DNA from 2 places in the Bacillus sp. CGMCC 1.16607 genome. Region 1 is predicted to be linked to the other one. Evidence: a T-box and tRNA genes for the amino acid it is inferred to sense, from the RefSeq annotation. Region 1 holds a T-box; the other holds one or more tRNA genes.

Region 1 (10,758 bases):
GTCAGCAACTGATTTCTCACCTGATAAATCAATTTCTTCAAAAGTAAGACCATTCATGTTCATTAGAGCAAAACGTGAGGCATTCCAAATTTTATTAGCAAAGTTCCAAGTTGATTCTACCTTCTCCATACTGAAGCGTAAATCCTGACCTGGTGAACTTCCTGTTGATAGGAAATAACGAAGAGAGTCTGCTCCAAATTGATCGATAACGTCCATTGGATCCACACCGTTGCCCAAAGATTTACTCATTTTTCGCCCTTCAGCATCGCGAACTAGACCATGAATCAAAACATCGTTGAAAGGACGTTTTCCCGTAAACTCTAGTCCTTGGAAAATCATTCTTGATACCCAGAAGAAAATGATATCATAGCCTGTTACTAGGCAATTCGTGGGGTAATATCGCTTATAGTCGTCTGATTCTGTATTTGGCCAACCCATTGTAGAAAATGGCCATAATGCAGAACTAAACCAAGTATCCAATACGTCATTATCTTGATTCCAATTTTCAATATCAGCTGGAGGTTCATGATCGACATACACTTCACCAGTTTCTTTATGATACCAAGCGGGAATTCGGTGTCCCCACCATAATTGACGTGAGATACACCAATCACGTATATTCTCCATCCAGCGCATATACGTATTTTCAAAGCGTTGCGGAACAAAGTTTACCTTTTCTTCTTTGTTTTGCAATGCAATAGCCTCATCGGCTAGCGGTTGCATTTTTACAAACCATTGTGTCGATAAATACGGTTCTACTACAGCACCACTACGCTCAGAGTGACCAACAGAATGAAGATGCTCTTCAATTTTAAAGAGAACTCCTTGATCTTGCAAATCCTTTACAATCTGCTTACGACATGCAAATCGATCCATACCTTGATAACTTCCTGCGTTTGCATTCATCGTACCGTCTTCATTCATAACTAAAACTCTTTCTAAATTATGACGGTTTCCAATTTCAAAATCATTCGGGTCATGAGCTGGAGTAATCTTTACAACACCTGAACCAAATTCCATATCAACATAATCATCGCCAACGATTGGAATTTCTCTTCCTACAATTGGAAGCTTAACCGTTTTTCCAATTAAATGCTTATAGCGATCATCTTCTGGATGAACTGCAACTGCGGTATCACCAAGCATCGTTTCTGGTCGAGTCGTTGCCACATCAATATTGCCACTACCATCCGTTAATGGATAATGCATATGGTAAAAAGCGCCTTGAACATCTTGGTGAATAACCTCAATATCTGACAAAGCTGTTTTAGTTGAAGGATCCCAGTTAATAATTCTCTCTCCACGGTAAATTAAGCCTTTACGATATAGAGAAACGAACACTTCACGAACAGCATCTGAAAGTCCCTCATCTAATGTGAAACGCTCACGAGAGTAGTCAAGACCCAATCCAAGTTTTGACCATTGCTGACGAATATGACTAGCATACTCTTCCTTCCACTTCCAAGTTTCTTCAACAAATTTTTCACGGCCTAAGTCATAACGACTTTTTCCTTCATTACGAAGCTTTTCTTCCACCTTTGCTTGAGTTGCAATACCAGCGTGGTCCATACCAGGTAACCATAATACATCAAACCCCTGCATACGTTTCATACGAGTCAAAATATCTTGAAGAGTTGTATCCCAAGCATGACCTAAGTGAAGCTTTCCTGTTACATTGGGAGGTGGAATTACAATCGTATATGGTTGTTTCTCCTTTTCTCCTTTTGCTTCGAAAAATTTGCCAGAAAGCCACCACTCATAGCGACCTTTTTCAATGGACTGTGGATCGTATTTCGTTGGCATTGTTAGTTCTTGAGTTTCCATTTAAATAACCTCCCTAAAAAATAAAAAACCCCATTCATCCTATAAAAGGACGAATGGAGTAAAAATTCGCGGTACCACCTTTTTTCCAACTGAAAAATATTCAATTGGCACTCAAGTTAGATAACGGTCTATTCCGTCTTCCATTACTAGGAAAAATTTTTCCGTTGACAGAAGAAGCTCAAGGGTGACTTTCCAATGGGTCTACTTAGGAAATATCTCAGCAAATTATTTCCCTCTCTTTAAACAGATTACCAACGTACTATCCCTATCACAGCTTTATATAAAATATATATTGTTATACTACCGAAAAAAGGACTGTGTCGTCAATCATGATTTCCAACTTTTTAATAATTTATTCAGTGTATTCAATTAGAGTGTTAGAAAAAAGATAGGCACAATCAAATAATAAACACATAAACTAATAATAAATAGGAGGAAAGGGAGGAATATGATGGGGAGATTCAACCCGTATTCACCATGGGTACGAAAATTAAAACTTATTTGTTCGCAATTTATTATTCCTTTTTGTATTTTTCAAGGTATAAGGACAGTGTTTTTCCCTACCGTACTCGATGTACTTTTATTAATTATTTTTATCTCCATTGCCATTTGTTTGTATTTAGAAATTATATAAGGAGCCTTCCAGTTGATTATTCTGGGGCTCCTTCTTTTTTTTGTTTGAGCTGCTTTTCAATTTCAGTCATTCGCATGACAATATACTCCGTATTTTTTAATTGCCAATATCGTTTCAACAGTTTTTGAGAAAATTTCAGTTCGTTCCGCTTTTCATTTGCTTGTAAATATTCCTTTGTAATTCGTATGATCGGGTTTGGATAGGAGACATAACTGTAGAATAGAAGCTTTTCTTCTTCTTTTAGTGGAAAATATTTAAAATAGCCATCATAAAGCCATGTCAGTGCTTCATCAAATTTCCTAAGCTGCCCCTTCAAAGATCTGTATAACACAGGGAGAACATCATGAATGGGTGAACCAAGCCCTGAATCCTCGAAATTTGAAAAGTATCCATATCCCTTTTCATCAAATAGAAAATGCTCAGTAGACACTTTTCCATGATTAATGACAGATCGTGCTTTTTCATTATCCTTTGTCGCCTCATACCACTCTTCAAATCTAGTAAGCGCGTAGCGTTGGGCTAGACGAATTTCGTGAAAATAAAGACAAAATTGTAACTCAAATGGAGACATATACATTTTTTTTTCGCAAGTTTCAATGAATCCTTCCATTAATTCGATATCTTTTTCCCATTGCTGTTTCGTTTTTTCATAATGCTCAGTCCGTTCCTCTTTATTCACAACCAATTCTTTTTGTGATAAGGAATGCATTCGTGCCAATTCACGGAACATGAGCTGTGGTCTTTTATCTCGGTCTTCTTTCTCATCATTTATTAACCAAGGCATTAAATAATAAAGAGTATTTTCATAAAGTATGGCATATCTTCCATCTAAAGATGGGTAGATGGGAACAATCCGATTAAATCCTTTTTGAAATAAATATTGAACATGTTTAATAAAATCTATCCCATGATGGATGGGTATTTGCTTCAGCGCGAATGTTCCTTTATTGGAATAAATTTTATATATTTTCCCATATTTCTCCACAAAATTTGCTTGAATACCGTAATACTTTAATATTGGGTCCAAACCTTGAACGATTGTATGATCATTCATTTTGTCCACTCTCTTTCAAGTAGGAAAAGCGCAAGCCCTTGATCAGTCCCGACAAGCTTAACTTTGCCACCCGGAAAGTCGTTCTTTGACTTTTTGGGTGGCGAACATTTGACCTCGAGGTCGACAAGAGCGCGACGTCCTGTCGCATTGTCGACACTAGTACATCCTGTACGTCGGAGCTAGGACGCTTGCGCTAGACAATTTTCAAAGTCTAAAAAATTTATACTTACTTAATTCAGTATGAAAAGAAAACAGATGAGCTGGTATTATTTAACCTGCTCATCTTGTTTCATTATTTCCTAGCATGCACTTGCGGGATGTAAAGGACTTGCCCTTCATGAACATCCTGGTTAATTTCTAACTGGTTCACCTTTAGTAGATGTTGAACGGATACTTGATATCTCTCTGCTAATGTATCAACAGATTCTCCATATTGTACGATACAGACTTTTAATTTTGCTAAATCTTCACTATTTTCTTTTCGGGCTAGAAACTCTGAAATGGACATACTCTTCTTTTTCGATGACTTTTGTTTTACTGTTTTTTCAATTGGAGGAGATTCAATTTCTTCTTCTACCTCAGGTCCTTCAACATGCATTTCTCCGTGAGCCTCTTGATCTACTACATGAGGCTGTTCACTTCGATAAGAAGAAAATGATATATCCGGTGAATCTGGTTGATGGGAAGAAGATTCTACCAAATTGGGATCACGAAAGAAAACTTCTTCCTTTCTTGCTTCCACTTCAAATGGTTCAAATTCTAACTCATTTTCATGTTCCTCAATAAGTTCTTCTGAAGATTCTACATCATCACTGGTTCTAACAAGCTCTTTTAATTCACTTACTTCTACTTCTACTTCTACTTCAACTTCATTTTCATAATCGGAATCAAAGCTTTCTTCTGAAGGAGAGCGAAGTTTTAACTCCAACGCTTCATCTAATTCTGCTTCAGCTACTTCTTTTTCTTCTACGACTTGATCACCGTAAAGTCCAGTAATGTTGAGATCTGCAGTTAATTTCAAACAACTTCTTTCTGGCAAAACATAATCAAAGGTTTCAATCTCGACATCAATTTCATTTAAATCACGAATCCTATAGGTCGGGATCGTAATATCCACTGGAAATTGATGAGCAAATTCGCAAATTCCTTCGTCTCTTTCTACTACTGAATGAACCCACTTTTGAATTGAATCCAAACCATCATTTTCTGCAAACCCATTTTGACGTTTATACTCTCCAGTTAATTCGAGTGAGCCACGAATGGTTACATACTGGTCATTTTCTTGAATCGTTATATTAGGATCAAGTGAAATCGAAACAAGTTCTTCGACTTCCTGTCCTCTTTGAAACCAGACAGACTCTTCTAAAGAAAATCGTAAACACGATTGGCTTTCTTGAGACAAAGCGACTCCTCCTTTCATTTCCTATTACATAAATCACCATGTCATTAAACTGTATGACTTATACATGATTTTTATGATTGGACATAAAAAAAAACCCTCACTAAGTGAGAGTAAGAAAAGCGAAAAGCGCTGTGATCAACCCGAACATTTGACTTCGAGATCAACAAGGACGAGACGTCCTGTCGCATTGTCGACACTAGTCTTCCTGTACGTCGGGACTAGGACGCTAGCGCTGGACAGTTTCTGTTATTAACCTTTAATCACCGCAAATGCTTTTTCAATCGCGTGTAATGTTTTTTGAATATCTTCATCACTATGAGCTGTTGATAGGAATAATCCTTCAAATTGTGATGGCGGCAAGAAAATACCTTGATTGGCCATTTCGCGGTAATAGGTTGCAAAATAATCTAAATTAGACGTTTTTGCTTTTTCATAATTATATACTTTTTCGTTTGTAAAGAAGAATCCAATCATAGAGCCTGCTCGATTAATGGAATGAGGGATGTCATATTTACTTGCTGCAGCTTTTATCCCTTCCTCAAGAATATCTCCTTTTCTTTCAAACTCAGTATAATCTTCCGGAGTCAGTTGCTTTAAGGTTTCTAACCCTGCAGACATCGCTAGCGGATTACCGGATAATGTACCAGCCTGATAAATTGGTCCACTTGGCGCAATTTTCTCCATAATTTCGGCACGTCCACCGTAAGCCCCTACAGGTAGTCCACCGCCGATGACTTTCCCTAGGCATGTTATATCTGGGGTGATTCCATAATAACCTTGAGCACAATGATATCCTACACGGAAGCCAGTCATGACCTCATCAAAAATCAATAACGCACCGTATTGTTGTGTAATTTCACGAAGCCCTTCTAAAAAACCTGGAAGTGGTGGAACGACTCCCATATTACCTGCAACTGGTTCAACGATCAAACCAGCTATATCATCACCATATTGCTCAAAGGCATATTTTAAGCTTTCAAGATCATTATATGGCACTGTGATTGTATTTTTAGCGATACCTTCTGGAACACCCGGGCTATCAGGTAATCCTAGTGTAGCAACTCCTGAGCCAGCTTTAATTAGAAGCGAATCACCATGCCCATGGTAACAACCTTCAAATTTCACAATTTTGTTTCTTCCTGTATATCCTCTGGCAAGTCGCAAAGCACTCATCGTTGCTTCTGTTCCAGATGAAACCATTCGAATCATTTCAATCGATGGGACACGTTCAATAACGAGCTTAGCTAATTCATTTTCAATTAAAGAAGGGGCACCAAAGCTTGTACCTAGTTCAGCCACTTTTTTAATTGCTTCTACAACTTGATCATTTGTATGTCCTAAAATAAGTGGTCCCCAAGATAATACGTAATCAATATATTCATTGCCATCAATATCATAAATTTTCGAACCTTTTCCTCTTGCCATAAAAATCGGATCCATTTTGACTGATTTAAAGGCACGCACTGGACTATTTACCCCACCAGGCATAAGAGTTATCGCTTCTTTATAAGCATCAATGGATTGACTGTATGAATTCATAAAATAGAATCCTCATTTCCTAATGATTTTTCCTTACAATTGGCTATTCTAATTCTAAGCTTGTAACCAACGGGCAACGTCTTTAGCAAAATATGTAATAATTAAATCTGCTCCTGCTCGCTTCATACCAGTAAGCATTTCCATCACAATCTTTTGTTCATCTATCCATCCGTTAATTGCAGCAGCTTTAACCATTGAATATTCCCCACTTACATTATAAATCACAACGGGTAGGTTAAAGTTGTTCTTCACGTCACGAACGATATCTAAATATGGTAAACCAGGCTTGACTATTAAGAAGTCCGCACCTTCTAATACATCAGATTCTGCTTCTCTTAGAGCCTCTAGGCGGTTAGCAGGATCCATTTGATATGCTTTGCGATCACCGAATTGAGGGGTGCTCTCAGCTGCATCACGGAATGGTCCGTAGAATGCAGATGCATATTTCACTGCATAGGACATGATTGGAATATCTTCAAATCCAGCCTCATCAAGTCCTTTTCGGATGGCAGCAACAAACCCATCCATCATATTTGAAGGGGCAATTATATCAGCACCTGCTTTAGCTTGACTTACAGCTGTCTGAACGAGTAATTGTAATGATGGATCGTTTAATACCTTCCCGTTTTCAATCACACCGCAATGGCCATGACTTGTATATTCACAAAGACACGTATCTGCCACAACGATCATTTCAGGAAATCTTTCCTTCACAAAACGTGTAGCCTCTTGAACGATACCGTGATCATGGTATGCGCCTTGTCCGCATTCATCTTTCTCATTAGGAACTCCAAATAGTAGAATGGATTTAATTCCCAATGAAATAATCTCTTCCATTTCTGTTTGGAGATTGTCTAACGATAATTGAAAAACTCCTGGCATCGATTTAACTTCAGTTCGTTTATTTTCACCTTCTACGATAAAAAGAGGATAGATAAAATCCTCCACTCGAAGATGATTTTCCCTTACAAGTGAACGCATATTTTCAGAACTTCTTAATCGACGGTGTCGATGAAAATTTAATTCCATAATTATTTCCTCCTAATTTTGAGCTTGTATATAAAGGATAACATCTTTCAGCATATTTTCCACAGTATACGTTTCGGGACTGACATCAACCTTCCACCCAAGGGACTCAATTTTCTCCTTTGTCACAGGTCCGATACAAGCAATCAAACAATGTTCAATATTTCTTTGCAGACCGTTCCCAAGGATGACTTCCATAAAATGATCAAATGTGGATGGACTCGTAAAGGTTAAAATATCTAATTGCCTATTTGTGATAGCTTCTTTTAAGTGTAATTTACTTTCCTCAGGTAAATAAGTTTCGTAAATGATAATTTCGTCAACCAATGCTCCTGCATTTATTAATGACTTGGCGATATAATCTCTGGATAAATTCCCTTTTGGAATTAATACCTTCATCCCTTTTTTTACATATGGACGAAACTCACGAGCAAAACCTTCAGCAACATACTCATTGGGGATAAATTGAACCCCGTATCCTTTCTCTCTCAGAACATTTGCCGTCTTTTCTCCGATAACTGCAACTTGAGGAATTGCTGCAGGTGTTTTTTTAAAAAAGGAAAAAAAGGTCTCAACAGTCACATTACTCGTAAAAATGATCCAATCATAAGTATGTAAATTATTAAACATTGCTACGATTTCTTTTGAGGATTGAATCGGTCGAAAGGCAATAAGAGGGATTTCCATTGGAACTCCCCCATATTGTTCTACTAAAGTCGAAAATGCTTCTGCCTCTTTTTTTCCACGAGGTACAAGAACTGTCTTACCTTTGAGTGGAAGTAAAGACTGATTCATTATTGATCAAGCTCAGCTTTCACATTATCAATTAATTCTTTTCCGCCTCTTTCAATCAGCTTGTTAGCCGCTAGCTTACCAAGATGCTCTGGATCTGTCCCTTTTACCTCTTCCTTATAGATGATTTCCCCATCTGGAGAAGCAACTAGAACTGTTAACACGATCTCTTTTTCTTCGTTTACAAATGCATAACCAGCAATCGGTACTTGGCATCCACCTTCCATTTTATTCAAGAAGGAGCGCTCCGCTCGTACCGCTACATCTGTATTTTCACATGTAAACTTAGCTAATAAGTCAAGAAGCTCTTTGTCATCCTCACGACACTCAAGGGACAATGCTCCTTGTCCAACAGCAGGTAAACATATTTCTGTTGATAAAAACTGGCTAATGACATCCTTAGCCCAACCCATTCGGAAGAGACCAGCAGCTGCTAAAATAATGGCATCATATTCGTCTGTTTCAAGCTTCGCTAATCTTGTATCAATATTTCCGCGAATCCATTTTATTTCAAGATCAGGTCTTTCCACTAAAAGCTGTGCAGCACGTCTTAAGCTGCTTGTTCCTATGATGGAACCAGGTTTTAAATCCTCTAGCTGTACATGTCCCTTAGAAATCAATACATCACGATGGTCTTCTCTTTCTGGTATACTACCAATTGTTAACCCCTCAGGTAAAATAGCAGGCATATCTTTCATACTATGAACAGCCATATCGATTTCTTTATTTAACATTGCTTGTTCAATTTCTTTTACAAAAAGACCCTTTCCACCCACTTTAGATAAGGTAACATCTAAAATTTGATCCCCTTTTGTGACAATTTCTTTTACCTCAAACTCAAATGGAGCGCCGAGTTTTTTCAATTGTTCAATGACCCAATTTGTTTGTGTTAAAGCTAATTTACTTTTTCTTGAACCAACAATAATTTTTCTCATAGAAGCCTCCTAATTATTTACGAGTTCCAAAAATGGAAGGATGATAATTGTCCAAAAAGGAAAAAGTTGATTAATACGATTAAAAAAGAAGCAATATTCCAAAGGGCAAGTTTTTTTGCTGATAACCCTTTTCTTGTTTTTAAATAGAGCAGTACACCGTATACGGCAAGTACACTGAAAGATCCAAGCACCTTTGGATCATACCATTTCATATCTGGTACCTTCAAAAAAGCCCATTGAGTTCCTAATATCAAACTAAGAATTAACATCGGTACCCCTATAATATTTAAAACATATGAAAAATGCTCAAGCATAGAAAGATCTGAAATTCGAACTAAGGTCTTCCCCCATTTTTTCCTTTTTAATAAATCATATTGAATCAAATAGAGTAAAGAAAAGACAAAAGAGAGTGAGAATGCTCCATATGACAGTATAGCCATTGTGATATGAATTAATAGCAATTCAGAAACTAATTGCTGCCCCATAATAATAGAATCAAATTGCATTGGAGCGAATGTATGTATTGCCATAATTCCAAATCCTAAAATATTCGTAAAAAAAACAATAAAGTCAACTCTTAACAGTCGATTAATGATTAATGACAAAGTAACTAATACCCAAGCATAAAAATATAGTCCTTCAAATATCGTTAAGACTGGGAACCTTCCTGTCTTCATCATGTATAAAATTAAAAAGATAGATTGTAAAACCCAAACAAATGCAAGTAACCAGAAGGCACACCGATTTGCCTTCCGGTTCTGATGAAGAAAATCCACAAAATATAGAAGAACGCTAATCGCATATAAAATAACGGTTAATTCATGAAGCCTAGTAAAATAAATATCAAACATAGCTGAAACCTCTCACTATGACTGTAAGGAAGCATGGGTTAATTGGACCATTGCTTTAGAGGTCTCGGTTGATTTAGTCTCCTGCTGGGCCTTTACATGTTCTTCAATATTAAATATTTTTACAAATAAGTCCAATGCTTGATCCGCATTCTTTTGCGAGGATAATTCCTTTGCCTGTAGAATCGGATCTTTTAATAATTGATTAATAATGCTTTTCGTATGTTTATTTAATATTTTCTTTTCACGGTCAGTTAAGTCTGGAAGCTTTCGTTCGATACTTTCCATCGTTTCAGCTTGAATAGATAAAGCTTTGTCTCTTAATGCCGATATAATTGGAACAACACCTAACATATTTAGCCATTGTTTAAAATCAACTATTTCTGCTTCTATTAAAAGTTCAATTTTTTCAGCGGCTTTTTTTCGTTCTTTCAAGTTCGCTTCTACAATACCTTCTAAATCGTCGATATCATATAAGAAAACATTTTCAAGATCAGCAAGTTTCGGATCAAGGTCACGTGGTACAGCTATATCTACCATAAACAACGGCTTTCCTTTGCGCATTCGTTCAACGTTAACCATCATTTCTTTCGTAATAACAAAATCTTTCGAACCTGTTGAACTAATTAAAATATCAGCTTCAATAAGGGCGCATTGTAATTCCTGTAGTGATTTAGCCGTTCCATTAAAACGACTTGCTAGAT
Region 2 (10,758 bases), on a different contig from region 1:
TTTTTAATTATTTCAGTATATTGTCTGGAAGTAATAGCCTGATCTAATACACTACCGCCTGCAAGAACATTATCAGTAACAATTAAAGCACTAGATTCCGCCAATTCAATGCTAAGCTTTAGGTAATTTTCTTTGTCTACATCGATAAGAAAATCAAATTTCTTTTTCTCTTTACTTGTTTTTTTAGAATTAATTGATTGAAACTATAATTATCGCTTAATCGTTGAACGTATTAATTTCACTATCTCTAAAAATGCATTCGCTATCCTATGGAGAAAGTTTTTTTCTTTAATCATACTCCCTGGCAGTTTTCACAAAAAGGGTTCAAAAAAATCCCCGAGGAGAAACTCTCTCCACAGGGATTTTCTTTGTATATCCATTTCATATGAATAATAATTTTAATTTGTTTACGAGAACTTTCTGTTACCCAAAATTTAATCTTCAAAATCCATTTTAATCAGTTTACTTTCTACTTTATTTTTTACTACCTCAGTTATTAATTTCATGGCGCCTGAAGTTTTATCAAATTCCCTTTTGAATGATAGTTGGTCTATGGTTGTTCGTTGTGCGTCCATTTTTGGTGTCATTCTTTCACCTTTTTGATCCTCGAGCATGATAAAGGTGTTTTGAAGACCTAAGCTTCCTTTTATATCATAATTGAGAACGGTTTTATCTGGTAATTGTTCAAATCCTGTAATAATTAATTCACTTTCATTAGGATAGTCAATGGTGTATGGCAGTTTTGTTTCATCTAAATTCAATGTCACCATTTCAGATTGAGTAGGATCATATACTTCTCCATGATTATTAAATACTTCAATGACCAAGCCCTTAGGTGCTGTGTCACGACCTGGAAGTAAAATGGTGTCTTTAAAGTTCACAATCCCGTTTCCTTTGTCAATGATGGCACTGCCGGAACCACCAGCAAACCCTAGTGAAGTACCATTTTCATCATAAACAACAAAGGAGTAGTTATCCTTTTCATCTCGTGGAAGTGTTCTGTCAATCACAATTTGGGACCCCGCTGGAGTGAATTCCGCTTTTTCCACTACAAATGTAGCATTCTCCCATGTAGTCGAGACCATTGGAGTAAAGGAAGTAGTGGCCGCCTTTGTCTGCTTATTACTTACCTTTATGTTAAAATTCCACGAGCCTTTTATACCATTAATTTCCTTTACACGAAGTTCTAAGTTTGGCTCCTCTGATAAGTCGGACACGTTTCCTACTCCAACATCCATAATGCCTCGCGCTACTCCATCTTCCACACTTTGTTCAAATTCTGTCAAATGAGCGAAGGATTGTCCATCTAGCAAAGCTTTATAAGATAACGGAATCCCTTTAGCCTTTCCAAAAGACTCTAGTTCCATTTTGTCCGTTTCAATAATATATCCGATCGCTAAACGCCCACCCCCGAAATATGCTTCCGTAATGGTAAGTGATACCTCGTTGTCGGTAACTGTCTCATTTAATTTGGAGGCAAGCCCTTTCTCTTCAATTTTTTTCAAAGAAGAATCAGAAGAATCGCCAAAGACAGACCCAATAAATGGAACTTCTTTTAAAACGTTTGCCATTGCCGGAGAGAGGAAACCTGAACCAATAACTCCAATGGTGAGTGCTGCTGCGGAGACCGCTGTTACTTTTATAGCTAACTTATTCTTTTTCGCCTTCGTTCGTACAATTGGACTATGTAATTCGGGTAGATTATTCAATGCCTCTTCCAGCCCTTTTGAGAAAATTTCTGGCACCTTCTCATTCTCTTTTCCCCAGGCGTGCAGCTGCTCCTCTAATTTTCTATTCATGAAGCAATCTCCCTTCTGTTTGGTTCGTATTTAATAGATGAAATAGTTTCGTTCTCGCCCTGTTTAACCGCGACTTTACCGTTCCCCCAGCAATGTCTAGGATTGACCCTATTTCTTTAATCGATAAATCTTCGTAATAATATAACGTAATCACAATCCGTAGATCAGACTCTAACCCATTAATAGCACTTTGCAAATCCATAATCGAATCACGTATTTCAACGACAGAAGGCTCCACTACACCTTCCAACTTTACGATTTTCGCTTGGCTTTTTCGAATTTTATTACATTCATTAATTAGAATTCGGGTAATCCACGTCTTGAAAAATTTAGGCTCCCGCACTTGATCAATTCTCGTATAAGCAATTAACAATGTCTCTTGTACAGCATCCAAGCATTCAGAATCAGAAAGTAGTATCGCTTTTGAAATCTTGTAAAGTGAATGCTCCATCCCTTTAATCAACTGCACAAATGCTTCTTTATTTCCTTGTTGTACACGGATCACTAACGCTTCAGGATTCAAACTTTAATTCCTCCTTTTGTTTTTTTCAATTATTAGAGTCTAATTATCATCGTTTGGTTCACAGGAATTTATATTTATGTTCTTTATCATAAGTTGATTGTAATGACGTTTGTGTTTAAGAATTATGAGTGATTGACAATTGTATGTTATTAAAGTACAATTGACTTTTTATTTAGTCTTGAATTGTTGCGGATTTCCCAATTATGTAAATTATTAATATACAAGACTATAAAAGAAATGAGTTAATTCCACTATATAAAGAAAAAGAGGTGATCAACATGAATACTGAACAACGAAAAAAGATCGTAATATTGATGATTAATATGTTTATTGCGATTGGAAGTTTTGGTATTATTATTCCTATTTTACCTGCATATTTAGAGTCCATTAACCAAGGTGGTACTGCTGCTGGGTTAATGATTGCCCTATTTGCAGGTGCGCAATTAATCTTTTCTCCTATTGCGGGAAAATGGGCTGATCAATATGGACGCAGAAAAATGATTATTTATGGATTAATAGGTTTGACGATTTCCATGTTCGTATTCTATGGCTTTAATTCAATTTGGTGGCTTTATGCTTCACGTATTATTGGCGGAATTGGAGCAGCATTGCTTGTTCCAGCTATTTTTGCTTACGTAGCTGATATTACTACAGTAAATCAACGAGCAAAAGGTAATAGCTTAGTATCTGCTGCCATGTCACTGGGTATTGTTATTGGTCCAGGCGTAGGAGGTTTTTTAGCTGATTATGGATTAAAGATTCCACTTTTGATTTCTGCACTTGTTTCACTTATTGCCGTATTATTTTCTATCTATGTTCTGAAAGAAAGTAAAACTTCAGATACAAAGGATTTTCCAAAGGATGAAGAATCCATGGCTAGAAAGATGATTCGCTCTGTGAAGATGCCTTATTTTATTCCGTTAATTATTACCCTCGTAATGAGTTTTGGTTTAATGGCATACGAATCCGTTCTTGGTCTATTCGTTGATAATCAATTTGGTGCAACTCCACAACAAATTGCGTTAATGGTAACATCAACGGGTATTGTAAGTGTCATTGTGCAGCTTTTTGTCGTTGATCGTATCGTGAGTCGTTTTGGTGAAGGAGTAGTCTTAATTATCTTTTTAGGAGTATCAACGCTAGGTTTTCTCCTTTCTCTTCTTGCATCTACCTATACACTTTTCTTTGGAGTTACACTATTAATTTTTCTTGCTACTTCCATTCTTCGACCTGTTTTAAATACACTTATCTCCAAAATGGCTGGAAATGAACAAGGCTTCGCAATGGGCATGAATAACTCTTACATGAGTATCGGAAATGTTTTAGGACCCACTCTGGCGGGAATGTTATATGATGTTAATATTATCTATCCGTTTATAATGGGACTTATTTTTCTAATCTTTACAATGTTTGTAACGATTATGTGGCAGAAACGTTTAGCTAATAAAAATAAGCAGATAAAACTTAGGGAAATATAGTAATAAATAATTGTAGTAAATTAAGACAACAGCCCAGTTCACTAAGCGATTTGGGCTGTTCATTTCTACTGTTTATCTACAACACGAACATCTTAAGCTGGATACATATCCTTATTATTAACCATGGTTTCACCAATTTGCTAGAATTTGATGACCTCTTGTTCCATCGCATACAGATTCATGACTTCCTCTTATTTTTATCCAAATCTTTCTGAATAAAATATCCCACTATACTAATAAAAATCAGAAATGGAAGAATCAACATACCGTAGCCCGTCCCGTATTCAGTTGGATCAGCAGTAAAATGGAGATAGATTCCCCACAATATATAAAGAGCGTAACCCATGATTACCGTAATAAACCATCCCCATTTCTTTTTAAAGAAGGGAATTAAAATGGGAGGAGTTAGAAAAATAATCCCCATGATAAGTGTATAAAGAATATCCATTGTTGTTTGCTCCTACTTTCTCACTTTTTTTAATCTAGTATAAAATCTATTTCAACATCCTATTTACCTACTGAAGGAATAGCCTTATCTTCCATAATACTAAGAATATACATAAAAACTATATTTTTCTTGACATTTTTTCGTTTTTTCATATAATTAGAAATGTACCTTATATAATATTTTGACTTGTTAGCTCAGTGGGAGAGCACTTCCTTGACAGGGAAGGGGTCGGGGGTTCAAGTCCCTCACAGGTCATACAACCCGAAAGCCTCAATTCCTTGATAGACAAGGGATTGGGGCTTTTTCAGTTCTTGAAGCATTCTGTGTAAAAACTGAATACTACTGAAAATGCACATTCTTAATTATTCTATTACCGTTTCTTCAGTTGGTGTAACCCAAGGGTACAATTCAATAAAAAAGACGCGTTTCTAAATAAACGCGCCTGATAATTGTTTAATGGAACCGTATATTTTAGTACCGCTTTTAGAGTTATATCACCTATATGAGTCATGAATTGGACGGAACAAGTCTTCATTTACATTTCTGACAACTGAAAAGTGCTCGACATTGTAATGACCATGAAGAGTACTATTATGATGCTTTATGATTTGTTCTGCATTTAAAACATCATTGTCCGTTGTTGAATGCCCATCACCGACTAAAGTTACATCCAAACCACTAATAGTGGCTGTTCTGACTACACTATCTATACAGTGTTGTGTTTTACAGCCCATAACAACAACATGTTCAATTTTTTGAGATCGTAAGTGATTTAGTAGATCTGTCCCATGAAAGGAATTTGTTGCAGATTTATCGATAAACTTCGCTTCCGAAGGTATAATAATTTCATTGTGAACTTGAAATCCTCTACCTTTTCCTTCAGAAACATCGAGATCTCTTACAAACACAACTGGAACATTGGATTCCCTTGCTTTTTCAATCGCTATATTAATATTCCTAATAATCTGCTCTTTTTTGAATACCGCACTCTCTTCTTGATTTCCATCAATTAATTCTTGTTGAGCATCAACGATTAATAATAGTTGATTCAAATGATTTTCCCCTTTCAAATGTAGAAAAACGCAATATTAATTATTTAATTATGCGTTCTCCCTTTAATTTTTCAAGCTTACATTTAATATAGACTTTTCGGCAAAAAAAGGGCTGACTAGCTCGATCAGAAGTCAAACCCTCCCCCTATTAAACACTTAACTTCATATTTTGACGCTTATTCATGAATTGCAATGCAATGACTACAAATAGTAATCCTAGACCAATAATATCTGTAACCCCTTCTGGATAAATCAATAATAGACCACCAGCGATCCCCATTAGTCGCTCATACCATACAAGCTTCCTGAACCAATATCCAATGATTCCTGCTCCAATCGCAGTCATTCCCGCTAAAGCAGTAAAGACAATCCAAATTAAATAAGTCCAAGTTGTATCGATCATCAGTAACTCCGGTGATAACACGAACATGTAAGGGATAATAAAAGCGGCTATCGCAAGCTTGGATGAATCGATACCGGTTTTTATTGGTTCCCCGCCCGAAACGGCTGCTGCTGCAAAGGCTGCTAAGGCTACCGGTGGAGTGATATCAGCAATAATACCAAAATAGAAAACAAATAAATGGGCAGGTAAATCAGGTACTCCCATTAATATAATCGCTGGTGCAGCAATCGTAGATGTGATGACATAGTTTGCAGTCGTTGGAGCTCCCATACCCAATATTAATGAAGCAATCATCGTGAAGAATAAAATCAATAGCAATTTACCATCTGCAAGATCAAGTAAACCATTTGCTAATTTCAATCCTAGTCCTGTTTTTGTCACTACCCCTACAATGATCCCTGCAGAAGCAGTCGCAGCAGCAACAGCTAAAGCCGTTCTTGCCCCATCTACTAAAGCTTCAATGATTCCTTTAAAACCCATTCTTGTCTTTTTCTTCAGCCCACTTAAGACAACCGTTATTAAAATGGACCAAAGAGCTGAACGCATGACGCTCATTCCAGTCATCAATAGAATTAATACTGCAACAATCGGAAGTAATAAATAAAGATCCTTGATAATTTCCTTTTTGTCAGGCATTTCTTCTTTTGTCAGACCTCTAAGTCCTAAACGTTTTGCTTCAAAATGAGTCATGATCCAAATTCCTGTAAAATATAAAATCGCTGGAATGGCAGCCGCTTTGGCGATATCCCAATAGCTTATCCCACCAATGAACTCAACCATTAAGAAGGCTGCAGCTCCCATGACAGGAGGCATTAGTTGTCCACCTGTTGAGGATGCCGCTTCTACCGCACCAGCAAATTCCTTTTTATACCCCAGCCTTTTCATCATTGGAATGGTAAAAGCACCTGAAGTGACAACGTTAGCAACAGAGCTTCCGCTAATTGTTCCTTGTAAGGCACTAGAGAATATCGCTACTTTAGCTGGTCCACCAACGCTTCTTCCAGCAATCGCAACAGCTAAGTCGTTAAAATATTGTCCTACACCTGTTTTTACAAGGAAAGAGCCAAATAAAAGGAATAAGAAGATAAAGGTAGACGATACGGCAAGAGGAGTACCTAATATCCCTTCAGTTGTAAAAAACATCGTTTGGACTAAACGGTGCAAATCCAATCCGCGATGTGCAAGAAATCCTGGCATATAAGGACCATAAATCGCGTAGCCCAAAAATATCGTGGCAATAATAGTAATTGGCAAGCCAACCGTTCGACGAGTTGCTTCTAATACTAATAAAATAGCAGCGAGACCAACATAAAAGTCTAGATCCGTTAAACGCCCTACCCTCATAACTAGGTCATCGATCATAAGGGGCCAATAGGATCCGACGACAATCGCAATTAAAGCCAAGATCATATCATACCAAGCGACCTTGTTCTTTTTCAAATTCTTTTTACGAGCTGGGTAAAGTAAGAAAATGAGTGCTAATGCAAAACCTAAATGGATGGTTCTTTGCAATTGAGCTGTTAACTGCCCGAAGACTCCCGTGTAGAGCTGGAAGAGTGAAAAAGCTAAAAGTCCTAGGAAGACAATCCAGCTAATGACACCCGTTAATTTTCTCGTACCCGCTTCTGGATCGTATTTTTCCATGATTTCTTGTTGTTGTTCTTCTGATAATATTCCTTCATTATAACTCAAGAATATTCACTCCTTTTAAGCTCTCTATCATATTTACCCTTTTCACGTGGATTCGTATCCAGGTTCCAGGGGTAATACTTTTCGATAAGGGATACTCTTTATTTTTATAGATGATTGTATGATTCGCCCTCACCTTTCCAACTCTCAAGTCGAATGAAGGAAAGATTCGATTCATATTTTTTATGTAGTACTTACCATCTTTTTCTTCAAAAACTTCTCCTTCCCCTGCATCGGAAGGCATTCCAATTGCGAAATTTTCATACATAAGTTCGTATTGTTTAATTTCTTTTTTTTTCGTTATCGCGTAGCTTTCAACTACACTTGTGAGGTGAATCGAATGGGTGTATTTCATTTTAAAAGTGTCATGACTTTTTAAAGGAAGGAATACAAGCACTTTACCTGTGTTTTGATATTCAAAGACTAGCGCTTGTTTGTATGGTAAGAATAGAATTATGGCTATGATTATAAAAATGAGGGATACTAAATAAATTCTCTTCTTTTTCATCAATAAATGAATCAAAATGACCCCCACCATAAAGAAAAGCGCAAGCGCCTTGAACAGCCCCGACAAGCAAATCCTTCTCCACACGGAAAGACGTTCTTTGACTTTTTGGGTGGAGAACATTTGATCTCGAGGTCGACAAAATCATGACGTCCTGTCGCATTGTCGACACTAGTACATCCTGTATGTCGGGGCTAGACGCTGGAGCTTGACAATTTTCCCAGTCTAAATAAATTATGAATACTATCTTTTATTAAGTGAATTTGACCGGCCTTTCACCATTAAGGTAAAGCAGCCGGTCAAATACTTATTTACTCTTTAGGATAAACTTACTCTGCTTTAATCCCTTTTTCCTCAAAGTATTTTTGCGCTCCAGGATGCACTTTGATTCCTACTCCATTTAAAGCCTTTTCAGCTTTAATCAGTTTTCCTTTTGCGTGCGCAATTTTATCCGTATTTTCAAACACAGCTTTAGTAATGTCATAAACAAGGTCATCTGCTAAATCATCACGAACGACTAACATTGCTTGTACTGCCACTGTTGGAACGGCAGAAGTTAACCCATAAACACCAGATGGTACTTCTTCTTTCGCATAATATGGATATTTAGCAATTAACTCATCAGCTTTGTCAACTTCAACAGGCACGATGACAACCTCTTCTGTTGCAGCTAACCCTTCAACTGCTCCTGTAGGAGTTCCAGCTGTTACGAATGCAGCGTCAATTGAACCATCCTGAATACCTGCCGTAGACTCATCGAAAGATAAATGTTTTGCATCAATATCTTTCATTGTAATCCCATGTACTTCAAGAATTTGTTCAGCATTAGCAAATGTTCCAGAACCTGGTGCTCCAACCGATACTTTTTTCCCCTTTAAATCCGCAACCGTTTTGATCCCAGATTTTGAAGTTGTTACAATTTGCACCGTTTCAGGATAAAGTGTCCCAATTGCTGAAACATTGTCTACTACGTTACCTTCAAACATTAATTTTCCATCTTTTGCATAAGAAGCGATATCTGTTTGTGTGAAAGCGATTTCAGCATTTCCATCCTTTAATGTGGTCATGTTTTCAGCAGATGCACCTGATACTTCCGCATTGGTTTCAATCCCAGTTTCATCTTTAATAATATTCGCTAAAGAACCACCTAATGGATAATAAGTACCACCTGTACCGCCGGTTACGATACTCATATATTTCGGTTTTTCGGTTTCTACCACTTTGTCATCGTCTTTCCCTTTTTCATCATCACCATTCGTTTTGTCGCTTCCACAAGCTGCTAAAAACATGGAAACGATTAAAACAAACATAGTCATTAAAAGAAAGCTTTTTCTTTTCAAGTCACTTCCCCCTTTTTTATAAAATTCTGAATACTAATTGATTTTACCATATAAATATACAAAATTGTCAAATAAATATTTTTTTGGAAGTTATTTCACTATTTTAATTTTTTTCTGTATTACTTTTTTCAGTAAAAAAAAGTGTATTAAATGTAAGCATGAAAATCCACTATTTTAACAATGCTAAAAATTATGTGATACAATTTTGATAACCTTCGTAGAAGAAGAGATAAACATGAATAAAGGAAGGATTTTAAATGAATAGAGGATTGACAAAAGATATACAGCTATATAGTAAGGAACTGCAAGAAGAGGTTCAGATGCTCATTTATTTACCTTCATCCTTTTCGCCTTTATATAAGTATCAATTACTTATCGCTCAAGATGGACGAGATTATTTCCAACTTGGACGTATTGGACGAATGACGGATGAACTATTACATAATAAAGAAATGGCGAATACCATCATCATCGGACTGCCTTATCGAGATGTGGAAGATAGGAGGCAGAAATATCATCCCGATGGTGGGAAGCATAAAGCCTATATTCGTTTCTTAGCCCATGAGCTCGTTCCTTTTTTGGATCGTGAATTTCCCTCTTTTCAAATGGGAATGGGACGTACTCTTCTAGGTGATTCTCTTGCAGCAACTGTTTCATTGCTAGCTGCACTTGACTATCCGCATACATTTGGAAAATTAATTCTACAGTCACCATATGTAAATGAAGAGGTACTAACGAGAGTGCAGCAATTTGATCAAACTCATTTACTTGATGTTTACCATGTGGTCGGAACAGAAGAAACCGACGTACCAACAAGAAACGAAAAGGAACGAAATTTTTTGGAGGCAAACCGAAAGCTTTCAACGATTTTCAAAGAAAAGAACTTTCCTTATTTTTATGATGAATTCAATGGAGACCATACTTGGACCTATTGGCAGCCAGATTTAAAACGAGCTTTGTCGCATTTACTAAGATAGTCCTGTTTTTTGGCTCATTTTGTCGAAATCAAACATTTCATTCAAATTTTTGTTATAATATTTAGAAATAATAATGTTTTCTTTTCATGTGATTCAAAATAAAATCTTTTGGAGGTAATGAAATGAATTATGGAGTAGTAATTTTTCCATCTAAAAAACTTCAAGATTTAGCGAACTCTTATCGAAAGCGATATGATCCACATTACTCGTTAATCCCTCCGCATTTAACATTAAAAAATGCCTTCACTGCAACAGATATTGAAGTGAAAGATTTAGCGAATCAACTGAAAGAAATTGCTAACAATTATGAACCATTCTCCTTAAAATCAACGAAATATAGCTCTTTTCATCCAGTAAATAATGTGATTTATATGAAGGTAGAAACGAGCGATGTACTCGTACAACTGCATAATGAAATTAATGAAAAATTAGATCATAGTCAGTCAGAATATGCATTCGTCCCCCATATAACAATCGGACAAAAATTATCAAATGATGAACATTCTGATGTATATGGTGCTTTAAGAATGCACAACTTCAACCA

The links. The T-box of region 1 lies ahead of ACFSO7_RS19950 (valine--tRNA ligase). A T-box ahead of a tRNA ligase gene usually reads a tRNA of that ligase, here a tRNA-Val.
Region 2: it has a tRNA-Val gene. The T-box ahead of ACFSO7_RS19950 (valine--tRNA ligase) is inferred to sense a tRNA for this amino acid. The anticodon was not compared.

The regions. Positions count from the first base shown of each region.
Region 1 covers NZ_JBHUJX010000025.1:687,191-697,948, forward strand. The annotation lists gene ACFSO7_RS19950 (valine--tRNA ligase) at 1-1,824, opposite strand, end outside; T-box leader at 1,867-2,105, opposite strand; gene ACFSO7_RS19955 (hypothetical protein) at 2,273-2,458, shown strand; gene ysxE (spore coat protein YsxE) at 2,475-3,512, opposite strand; gene spoVID (stage VI sporulation protein D) at 3,805-4,914, opposite strand; gene hemL (glutamate-1-semialdehyde 2,1-aminomutase) at 5,164-6,453, opposite strand; gene hemB (porphobilinogen synthase) at 6,508-7,482, opposite strand; gene ACFSO7_RS19980 (uroporphyrinogen-III synthase) at 7,495-8,274, opposite strand; gene hemC (hydroxymethylbilane synthase) at 8,274-9,206, opposite strand; gene ACFSO7_RS19990 (cytochrome C assembly family protein) at 9,224-10,057, opposite strand; gene hemA (glutamyl-tRNA reductase) at 10,073-10,758, opposite strand, start outside.
Region 2 covers NZ_JBHUJX010000008.1:335,931-346,688, reverse strand. The annotation lists gene ACFSO7_RS04545 (O-methyltransferase) at 1-194, opposite strand, end outside; gene ACFSO7_RS04540 (DUF4179 domain-containing protein) at 435-1,799, opposite strand; gene ACFSO7_RS04535 (RNA polymerase sigma factor) at 1,792-2,322, opposite strand; gene ACFSO7_RS04530 (MFS transporter) at 2,601-3,800, shown strand; gene ACFSO7_RS04525 (hypothetical protein) at 3,979-4,248, opposite strand; tRNA gene ACFSO7_RS04520 (tRNA-Val) at 4,432-4,503, shown strand; gene ACFSO7_RS04515 (cysteine hydrolase family protein) at 4,743-5,300, opposite strand; gene ACFSO7_RS04510 (TRAP transporter permease) at 5,449-7,347, opposite strand; gene ACFSO7_RS04505 (DUF1850 domain-containing protein) at 7,385-7,915, opposite strand; gene ACFSO7_RS04500 (TAXI family TRAP transporter solute-binding subunit) at 8,227-9,237, opposite strand; gene ACFSO7_RS04495 (alpha/beta hydrolase) at 9,495-10,214, shown strand; gene ACFSO7_RS04490 (YjcG family protein) at 10,337-10,758, shown strand, end outside.